DNA from 4 places in the Streptomyces griseoviridis genome. Region 1 is predicted to be linked to each of the others. Evidence: riboswitches for the same ligand, from Rfam matches in the RefSeq annotation. Region 1 holds a riboswitch; each other region holds the start of a gene.
The links. Region 1 has a riboswitch for cobalamin ahead of DDJ31_RS05370 (CbtB domain-containing protein). Riboswitches for the same ligand answer to the same signal wherever they lie in the genome.

Region 2: it holds a riboswitch for cobalamin, as region 1 does, so the genes downstream of both, DDJ31_RS08820 (cobalamin biosynthesis protein) here and DDJ31_RS05370 (CbtB domain-containing protein) in region 1, are expected to answer to the same signal.
Region 3: it holds a riboswitch for cobalamin, as region 1 does, so the genes downstream of both, DDJ31_RS25585 (ribonucleoside-diphosphate reductase subunit alpha) here and DDJ31_RS05370 (CbtB domain-containing protein) in region 1, are expected to answer to the same signal.
Region 4: it holds a riboswitch for cobalamin, as region 1 does, so the genes downstream of both, metE (5-methyltetrahydropteroyltriglutamate--homocysteine S-methyltransferase) here and DDJ31_RS05370 (CbtB domain-containing protein) in region 1, are expected to answer to the same signal.

The regions. Positions count from the first base shown of each region.
Region 1 is NZ_CP029078.1:1,436,228-1,438,417, reverse strand. It holds gene DDJ31_RS05375 (pyruvate carboxylase) at 1-941, shown strand, start outside; cobalamin riboswitch at 999-1,121, shown strand; gene DDJ31_RS05370 (CbtB domain-containing protein) at 1,158-1,376, shown strand; gene DDJ31_RS05365 (CbtA family protein) at 1,398-2,156, shown strand.
Region 2 is NZ_CP029078.1:2,198,993-2,201,182, reverse strand. It holds gene DDJ31_RS08825 (cobyric acid synthase) at 1-207, opposite strand, end outside; gene DDJ31_RS08820 (cobalamin biosynthesis protein) at 204-1,148, opposite strand; cobalamin riboswitch at 1,250-1,389, opposite strand; gene DDJ31_RS08815 (hypothetical protein) at 1,506-1,727, opposite strand; gene DDJ31_RS08810 (inorganic phosphate transporter) at 1,760-2,190, opposite strand, start outside.
Region 3 is NZ_CP029078.1:5,891,421-5,893,610, reverse strand. It holds gene mctP (monocarboxylate uptake permease MctP) at 1-575, shown strand, start outside; cobalamin riboswitch at 923-1,061, shown strand; gene DDJ31_RS25585 (ribonucleoside-diphosphate reductase subunit alpha) at 1,187-2,190, shown strand, end outside.
Region 4 is NZ_CP029078.1:8,452,164-8,454,353, reverse strand. It holds gene DDJ31_RS36455 (hypothetical protein) at 41-532, shown strand; cobalamin riboswitch at 883-1,102, shown strand; gene metE (5-methyltetrahydropteroyltriglutamate--homocysteine S-methyltransferase) at 1,266-2,190, shown strand, end outside.

The DNA.
Region 1 (2,190 bases):
GACTCGCCTCCCCGACCGGCCGCGTCTACCACCACGAGATCCCCGGCGGGCAGCTCTCCAACCTGCGCACCCAGGCCGTCGCGCTCGGCCTCGGCGACCGCTTCGAGGACATCGAGGCCATGTACGAGGCCGCCGACCGGATGCTCGGCAGGCTCGTCAAGGTCACCCCGTCCTCCAAGGTCGTCGGCGACCTCGCCCTGCACCTGGTCGGCGCCGGGGTGGCACCCGCCGACTTCGAGGCCGCCCCCGGCAGGTACGACATCCCCGACTCCGTCATCGGCTTCCTCCGCGGCGACCTCGGCACCCCGCCGGGCGGCTGGCCCGAACCCTTCCGCAGCCGCGCCCTGGAGGGCCGCGCCGCCGCCAAGCCCGTCCAGGAGCTGACCGACGAGGACCGCGAGGGACTGGAGAAGACCCCGCGCGCCACCCTCAACCGGCTGCTGTTCCCCGGCCCCACCCGCGACTTCGACACCCACCGCCAGAGCTACGGCGACACCAGCGTCCTGGCCAGCAAGGACTTCTTCTACGGGCTGCGCCCCGGCCAGGAGTACGCCGTCGACCTGGAGCCCGGCGTCCGGCTGCTGATCGAGCTGGAGGCGGTCGGCGAGGCCGACGAGCGCGGGATGCGCACCGTGATGTCCGCGCTCAACGGCCAGCTCCGCCCGATCCAGGTCCGCGACCGCGCGGTCGCCTCCGACGTGCCCGCCACCGAGAAGGCCGACCGCGGTGACGAACGCCAGGTGGCGGCCCCGTTCGCCGGTGTGGTCACCCTCGCGGTCGCCGAGGGCGACGAGGTGGCGGCCGGGGCGACCGTCGCCACCATCGAGGCGATGAAGATGGAGGCCTCCATCACCGCGCCCAGGGCGGGCCGGGTCACCCGCCTCGCCATCAACCCGATCCAGCAGGTCGAGGGCGGCGACCTCCTGATCCAGCTGGACTGACCCCGCCGTCACCGACGGGGGCGCGGTCTTGGCCATGCTCGCGTCACGAGGTACCGTCACACCGAAATCGTCGACGGCAGAACGGAAGCCGGTGCAAAACCGGCACGGTCGCGCCACTGTGAACGGCCCGCCCCCGGGCGGGCCGTGAGTCAGACCCGTAGCCGTCGTCCAGTGCACCACCGAGTTGGGACGCGAACTCCCAGAGGAGGTCCTGCCATGGCGCAGACCGTCGCTCCGCCGACCACCACACCCGTGGCCCCCGCCCCGCTGCCGCTGAAGGCGATAGCACCCTGGGCGGTCTTCTTCGGCATCCTCATGCTGGTCCTGCTGTACTTCGTCGGCGCCGAACAGGGCGCCACCTCGGTCGTCTCCGGCGAGGACGTCCACGAGTGGGTCCACGACGCCCGCCACCTGCTCGGCTTCCCCTGCCACTGACCCGAGGGACGCCGCACACCCATGAACTCCGCAACAGTGAGAAACCTCCTCGTCCGCGGCATGCTGGCCGGCCTCGGCGCCGGACTGCTCGCCCTGGTCGCCGCCTACCTCCTCGGTGAGCCCTCCGTCGACAAGGCGATCGGCTTCGAGGAGTCCCACGCGCACAGCCACGAGCACGAGGTCGAACTCGTCTCCCGCTCCCTCCAGTCCACCGCGGGACTCGCCACCGGCGTCCTGCTCTACGGCATCGCCTTCGGCGGCATCGCCGCGCTCGCCTACTGCTTCGCCCTCGGCCGGGTCGGCCGCTTCTCGCCCCGCGCCACCGCGCTGCTGCTCTCCGGCTGCGCCCTGCTCGCCGTCTACGTCGTGCCGTTCCTGAAGTACCCGGCCAACCCGCCCGCCGTCGGCGACGGCGACACCATCGGCAAGCGGACCACCCTGTACTTCCTGATGATGGTGCTCAGCGTGCTCCTCGCCGTCGCCGCGACCCTGCTCGGCAGACGGCTCGCCCCCAGGCTCGGGAACTGGTGGGCCACGGTCGCCGCGGTGGCCGCGTTCGCCGTCGTGACCGGCCTGGCGTTCGCGCTGCTGCCGGTCATCAACGAGGTGCCCGCCGACTTCCCGGCGGCCGTCCTGTGGCGCTTCCGGCTGGCCGCGCTCGCCATCCAGCTCACCCTGTGGACCGGCTTCGGCCTCCTCTTCGGGGAACTCGCCGAACGCGTCCTCAACCCGAGGCCCGCGACCGCGGCCGGTGCCAGGGCGGTCCCCGCCGCCAACTGACCGCGCCACCCCACCGATCACGAGCGACCACCGA
Region 2 (2,190 bases), 760 kb from region 1:
GATCCGGCAGGCCTGCGCCTGCATGGCCTGCGCGCGTCCGATCTCGGCGCCCTCGCGGGTCACGAAGGAGTTGAGGGACATGTTCTGCGCCTTGAACGGCGCGACCTTGACGCCCTGGCGCACCAGCCAGCGGCAGATCCCGGCCGTCACGACGCTCTTGCCCGCGTCGGAGGTGGTGCCGGCGACGAGGAGTCCGCCGCCCCTCATGACCGGCGTCCGCTCGCCAGCAGCCGGCCGGCCGCGCAGACCCCGAGGGCGAGCAGGCCGACGCGTGCGGAGAGCCGTACCGCGCGGTCGATGTCGGGCACGGTGACCGCGCGTCCCGCGGCGCCGCCCAGGACCGGCCGGTGCTCGACGCGGCCCGCGTAGGAGAGGGTGCCGCCGAGGCGCACCCCGAGCGCTCCCGCGAACGCGGCTTCCACCGGGCCCGCGTTGGGCGACGGGTGCGCGCCCGCGTCGGCGCGCCAGGCCCGCAGGGCACCGCGCGGGTCGTCGCCCGCGACGGCGGCGAGGACGGCGGTGAGCCGGGCGCCCGGCCAGCCGGCGAGGTCGTCGAGGCGGGCGGAGGCCCAGCCGTAGCGGTGGTGCCTGGGCGACCGGTGGCCGACCATGGCGTCCAGGGTGTTGACGGCCCGGAACCCGAGCAGCCCGGGGACCCCGGCGACGGCGCCCCACACCAGCGCGCCGACGACCGCGTCCGAGGTGTTCTCGGCGACGGACTCGACGACGGCACGGGCGATCTGGTCGGCGTCCAGCGCCTGCGGGTCGCGGCCGCACAGATGCGGCAGCCGGGCCCGCGCGCCCGCCAGGTCCCCCGCCTCCAGGGCCCGTGCGACGGCGCGCGCCTCCCGGCCGAGGGAGGTGCCGCCGACGACGGCCCAGGTGGCGGCGGCGGTCAGGGCGACGGAGGCGGCGGGGGAGGAGCGGACGGCGCGGGCGGCGACGGCACCGAGGCCGACGGCGCCACCGGCGCACACGGCGGTGTGCAGGGCGCCCCACCCGCGGTGGTCACGCCACAGCACCCGCTCCACGGCGCCCGCGGCCCGTCCGAACACGGCGACCGGATGCCCGTGGCGGGGATCGCCGAGCAGTCGGTCGCCGAGGAGGCCGGCGGCGGCGCCGTACGCGAAGACGCGATCGGCACGCATCGGGTCAGTCGGTCACGGGGTCGGGCAGGGCCGGGACGCTCGGCTTCGGTCGGGTGCCGCGCATGGCGATATGTCCTCACTCAGGGTGTCCGCGCCCTGGTTCGACGAGACCGGCGGTGAGAGTTCCTGGCTCCCGGGGGTTCCTACCCCGGTGACAGTGGCGGGACCGCGCCGGATTCACACCGGCTTCCTCTCGTGCCGCCGTACTTGGCCTCGGCAGTCCACCACGCTGCACAACGGCAGTCAACTTGCTGTTGACCTGCGGTGAAGGAGTGTGCCGAGGCCCACACGCGAAGGGGTGCGGGACGGTGTTCCGTCCCGCACCCCTTCGCGTGTGGGCCCGACGCCCGGCGCGGTTCAGGCGACGATCAGGGAGATCCCGTACGCCACGGCCGCCGCGCAGGCGGCGAAGCAGGCGTACGCGCCGGTGACGGCCAGCGGCGCCGACCCGCCCTGCGCGGTGGCCCGTTCACGGCGGGACAGGCCCGCGATGCCGAGGGTGAACAGGGCCACGAGGGCCACGGTGACCACGAGGCTGACGCCGAAGACGGAGCCAAGGGACGCCCAGTCGATCTTCATGTCGGGGTTCCTCCGTTACCGGGTGGACGGGCTCAGACGGCGGCGGGACCGGCGGCCGGTTCCGTGCTCTGGGCGGTGGCGGGCGGGGCCGGGATGGTGGCGGTCAGGGTGTCGGGGACGGTGCCCGCCGGGGGCGGGATGACGGCGGCGATCGCCTGCGTCACCACGCCGGCCGGCTCGGCCTGGTCGGCCGCGACGACGTTGTGGTGGTCGATGACCTCGCGCCTGGACAGCTTCCAGATGGCCGCGCTCGAGGCGATCAGGAAGACGGCGACGGCCGCGGTGCCCCAGTCGCCCAGGTTGGTCACGGACTCGGCGAGCGCGCCCACCAGGGCGGCGGCCGGCAGGGTCAGGCCCCAGGCGACGAACATCCGGGTGGCGGTCGACCAGCGGACCACCCCGCCCTTGCGGCCCAGGCCCGCGCCCATCACGGAGCCGGAGACGGCGTGCGTGGTGGAGAGGG
Region 3 (2,190 bases), 4.5 Mb from region 1:
TGCCCGCGGCCATCATGTCGATCGCGGCGGCGAACCTCTTCACCCGCAACATCTACAAGGACTTCATCAAGCCGGACGCCACGCCCGAGCAGGAGACCCGGGTCTCCAAGCTGGTCTCGCTGCTGGTGAAGGTGGGCGCGCTGGTGTTCGTCCTCACCATGGACAAGACGGTCGCCATCAACTTCCAGCTCCTGGGCGGGATCTGGATCCTTCAGACCTTCCCGGCCCTGGTCGGCGGCCTCTTCACCCGCTGGTGCCACCGCTGGGCGCTGCTCGCCGGGTGGGCGGTCGGCATGGTCTACGGCACGGTCGCCGCGTACGGGGTGGCGTCGCCGACCCAGAAGCACTTCGGCGGCTCCTCCGACGAGATCCCCGGCATCGGTGAGATCGGTTACATCGGCATGACCGCGTTCGCCCTCAACGCCTTGGTCGTGGTGGTCGCCACCTTCGTCCTGCGGGCCCTGAAGGCCCCCGAGGGCGTCGACGAGACCCGCCCGCAGGACTACACGGCGGACGCCGGCGACCCGGGCGTCCAGGTCGAACTGCCCCCGGCGACGGCGGGTTCCACCCACTGAGACACCCCCAGCACCGCGCACCACCGACAGCGGGCCGCCGATCCGGGAGGACGGCGGCCCGCTGTCACGCTCCGGAACCGTCACCCGCGAGCCGCTGCACCGGCACCCTCGCCGTCGTCCGCGAAGCCCCCGCCGCCGCCCTCGGACGGATGTCCCGACGGGCCCGCGTCGAGCGCACAGGGCCCTTCACGGGGCGTTCCCGAGACACCCGGCGGCCCGCACATCCGACCCCCGGACGCGCGGCTTCCGGGGGCCCCGCCAGATCACTGTGCTCACCTACGAGTTGACGCTCCGAGACCGGCACGACACAACATCTGGGGGTGCTACCGCAGCCCGGCACTAGATGTATGCTCATGCTCGCTGTCGCCGCAGGGGAATCCGGTGCGAATCCGGAACTGTCCCGCAACGGTGTACTTGCGTACATTCGCGTACCCGCGTGCCGTACGCACGTCCAGTCCGAGGACCTGCCGACAGTGCGCCCGGCCTCCCGGTCCGGGTGCCCTGAGACGTCCGGGCCTCGCGGAATGGGCGGTTGGACGCGGCGTGTGTGCGCCCGCGGCCGACCCCTGCCCTCTTCGAGGCCCCCGTGCCGAGCGAGGGAGAGCCCCCACGTGACCATCGCGCCAGTCGACCCGGCTTCAGTCACCCCGGTGGAGAACGACGGCCCCGGTGCCGCGCTGCTGCGGACCCTGACCGAGCTGACCGCCGACCTCCCCGACGCCGACCCCGGCCGGGTCGCCGCCTCCGCGCTGCGCGGCCGGTCCGCGCGGGCCGACGAGGCGGAGCTGCGCGAGCTGGCCACCGAGGCGGCGGCCGGACTCATCTCGGAGGACCCCGCCTACTCGCGGCTCGCCGCCCGGCTGCTGACCATCAGCATCGCCGTCGAGGCCGCCACCCAGGGCGTCACGACCTTCACCGAGTCCATCGCCGTCGGCCACCGCGAGGGCCTGATCGCCGACCGCACCGCGGAGTTCGCCCGGGTGCACGCGTCCCGCCTGGACGCGCTGATCGACCCGCGCGGCGACGACCGCTTCGGCTACTTCGGCCTGCGCACCCTCTACAGCCGCTACCTGCTGCGCCACCCGATCACCCGCAAGGTCGTCGAGACGCCCCAGCACTTCCTGCTGCGGGTCGCCTCCGGCCTCGCCGAGGACGACACCGCCCGCTCGGTCGACGAGGTCTCGGCGCTCTACGGGCTCATGAGCCGCCTGGACTACCTGCCGTCCTCGCCCACCCTCTTCAACTCCGGTACCCGCCACCCCCAGATGTCGTCCTGCTACCTGCTGGACTCGCCGCTGGACGAGCTGGACTCCATCTACGGGCGCTACCACCAGGTGGCCCGCCTCTCCAAGCACGCCGGCGGCATCGGCCTCTCCTACTCCCGCATCCGCTCCCGCGGTTCGCTGATCCGCGGCACCAACGGGCACTCCAACGGCATCGTGCCGTTCCTGAAGACGCTGGACGCCTCGGTGGCCGCCGTCAACCAGGGCGGCCGGCGCAAGGGCGCGGCCGCGGTCTACCTGGAGACCTGGCACTCCGACATCGAGGAGTTCCTGGAGCTGCGCGACAACACCGGTGAGGACGCCCGGCGTACGCACAACCTGAACCTCGCGCA
Region 4 (2,190 bases), 7.0 Mb from region 1:
CCGCTGATTCGGAACCGGCCGGATGGGCACTCGGCCCGGCATGATCCAGAGCATCGTGCGTGGTGGCATGGCCGGCGCGGCCGGCACGACCGTACTGAACGCGGTGACCTACGCCGACATGGCCTGGCGGGGAAGACCCTCCAGCGACGCGCCGGCGCAGGTCGTGGAGCAGATCGCCAGGGACATCGGATACCCCGTGCCGGACCCGGAGGGCAACCTCGACAACCGGCTCTCCGGTCTCGGCGCCCTCTCTGGCATCGCCGTCGGCTGCGGCACGGGGATGGCCGTCTCCGTGCTGCGCCGGGCGGGCGCGCGGATGCCGTGGTGGCTTGGCGGTCTGGCGACCGGCGTGCTGGCCATGGCCGCCACCGACCTGCCGATGGCACGCCTCGGGGTGAGCGACCCGAGGACCTGGTCGGCGAAGGACTGGACGTCGGACGTCGTACCGCATCTGCTGTACGGGCTGGTCACGTACGGGATCGTCACGGCGTCGGAGCGTCGGAGCGTTCTCGGTGAGGGTGGCGCGGCGTGAGGCGCGGGACCACTGCCGTGAGGGTGGGGCGGCGTGAGGTGCCAGACCACTGCCGTGAGGGCGGGGACACCGGCCGTACGGGCGACGCGTCGGCCGTGAGGGCCGTGGCCGCCTTGCGGATCGGGCGCCGGCTCCGACGCCGTCGCGCTTGAGTCGGTCGACGCGGGTGCCGGGCGTCGAGGCGGGACGGCGGGCCCGGAAACCGGCGTGCCCGGACACCGGCGTGCACGCGGGCACGGGACGCGCGCACGGTGCTTCCCGCTCCCGTCGCCCTTCACTCCCCCGGGCCGCGTGGGTCACCTCACCATCCGTATCGTGGACGGCGCGCACCGCGCCGGGGACCGGGCGTCTAGGCTGGTCCACGCAGCTGGTTCGCCCCGTCCGCCAGGCGGGATGCGTCGCAAGAGGGAACCCGGTGGGAATCCGGGACTGCCCCGCAGCGGTGAGCGGGAACGACCGCCGTCATACGCACTGGGCCCGCCCGGGTCTGGGAAGCGACGGCCAGTAGGTGTCCTCCTTCGAGAGGGCGTGCCCGTGAGTCCGAAGACCTGCCACTGCCCGTGCGTGACGACTCGCGCGCGGACATTCCGGTGACCTCGTGGGCGGGTCGGCGCGCATACCGAACGGACGACAGCGCTGTGCCGCGCGAGGTCGGAGCCGTCCGGTGAGCCACCCTTCGCGTCCGCGTCCCGTCGCCGGGATCTCAGGGATTCATCTCGCGAAGGAGATCTCCGTGACCACCAAGCCCGCAGCCGCGGCAGCACGGGCCACCGTGTACGGCTACCCCCGCCAGGGACAGGACCGGGAACTCAAGAAGGCGATCGAGGGCTACTGGAAGGGCCGCGTCGACGCCGACGCCCTCCGGGCCACCGCCGCCGATCTGCGCCGTACCAACTGGCACCAGCTCGCCGAGGCGGGCATCGACGAGGTCCCCACGGGTGACTTCTCGTACTACGACCACGTCCTGGACACCACCGTCATGGTCGGCGCGATCCCCGAACGGCACCGGGAGGCCGTCGCCGCAGATCCGCTGGCCGGCTACTTCGCGATGGCGCGCGGCACCCAGGAGGTCGCGCCGCTGGAGATGACGAAGTGGTTCGACACCAACTACCACTACCTGGTGCCCGAGTTGGGCCCGGAGACCGAGTTCGTCGCCGACTCGGCCAAGCAGGTGGCGGAGTTGCGGGAGGCGCTCGCGCTGGGCCTGACGGCCCGTCCGGTGCTGGTCGGCCCGGTCACCTATCTGCTGCTGGCCAAGCCGGCGCCCGGGGTGGCCGCCGACTTCGAGCCGCTCACCCTGCTCGACCGGCTGCTGCCGGTGTACGCGCAGGTCCTCGCCGACCTGCGCGCGGCCGGCGCCGAGTGGGTGCAGGTCGACGAGCCCGCCCTGGTCCAGGACCGCACCCCGGCCGAGCTGAACGCCGCCGGCCGCGCCTACCGCGACCTCGGTTGCCTCACCGACCGGCCGAAGCTGCTGGTGGCGTCCTACTTCGACCGGCTCGGCGACGCCCTGCCCGTCCTCGCCAAAGCGCGCGTCGAGGGCCTCGCGCTGGACTTCACGGATGCCGCCGCCGGCAACCTCGACGCGCTCGCCGCCGTCGGCGGACTGCCCGGCAAGCGGCTGGTCGCCGGTGTCGTGAGCGGCCGCAACATCTGGG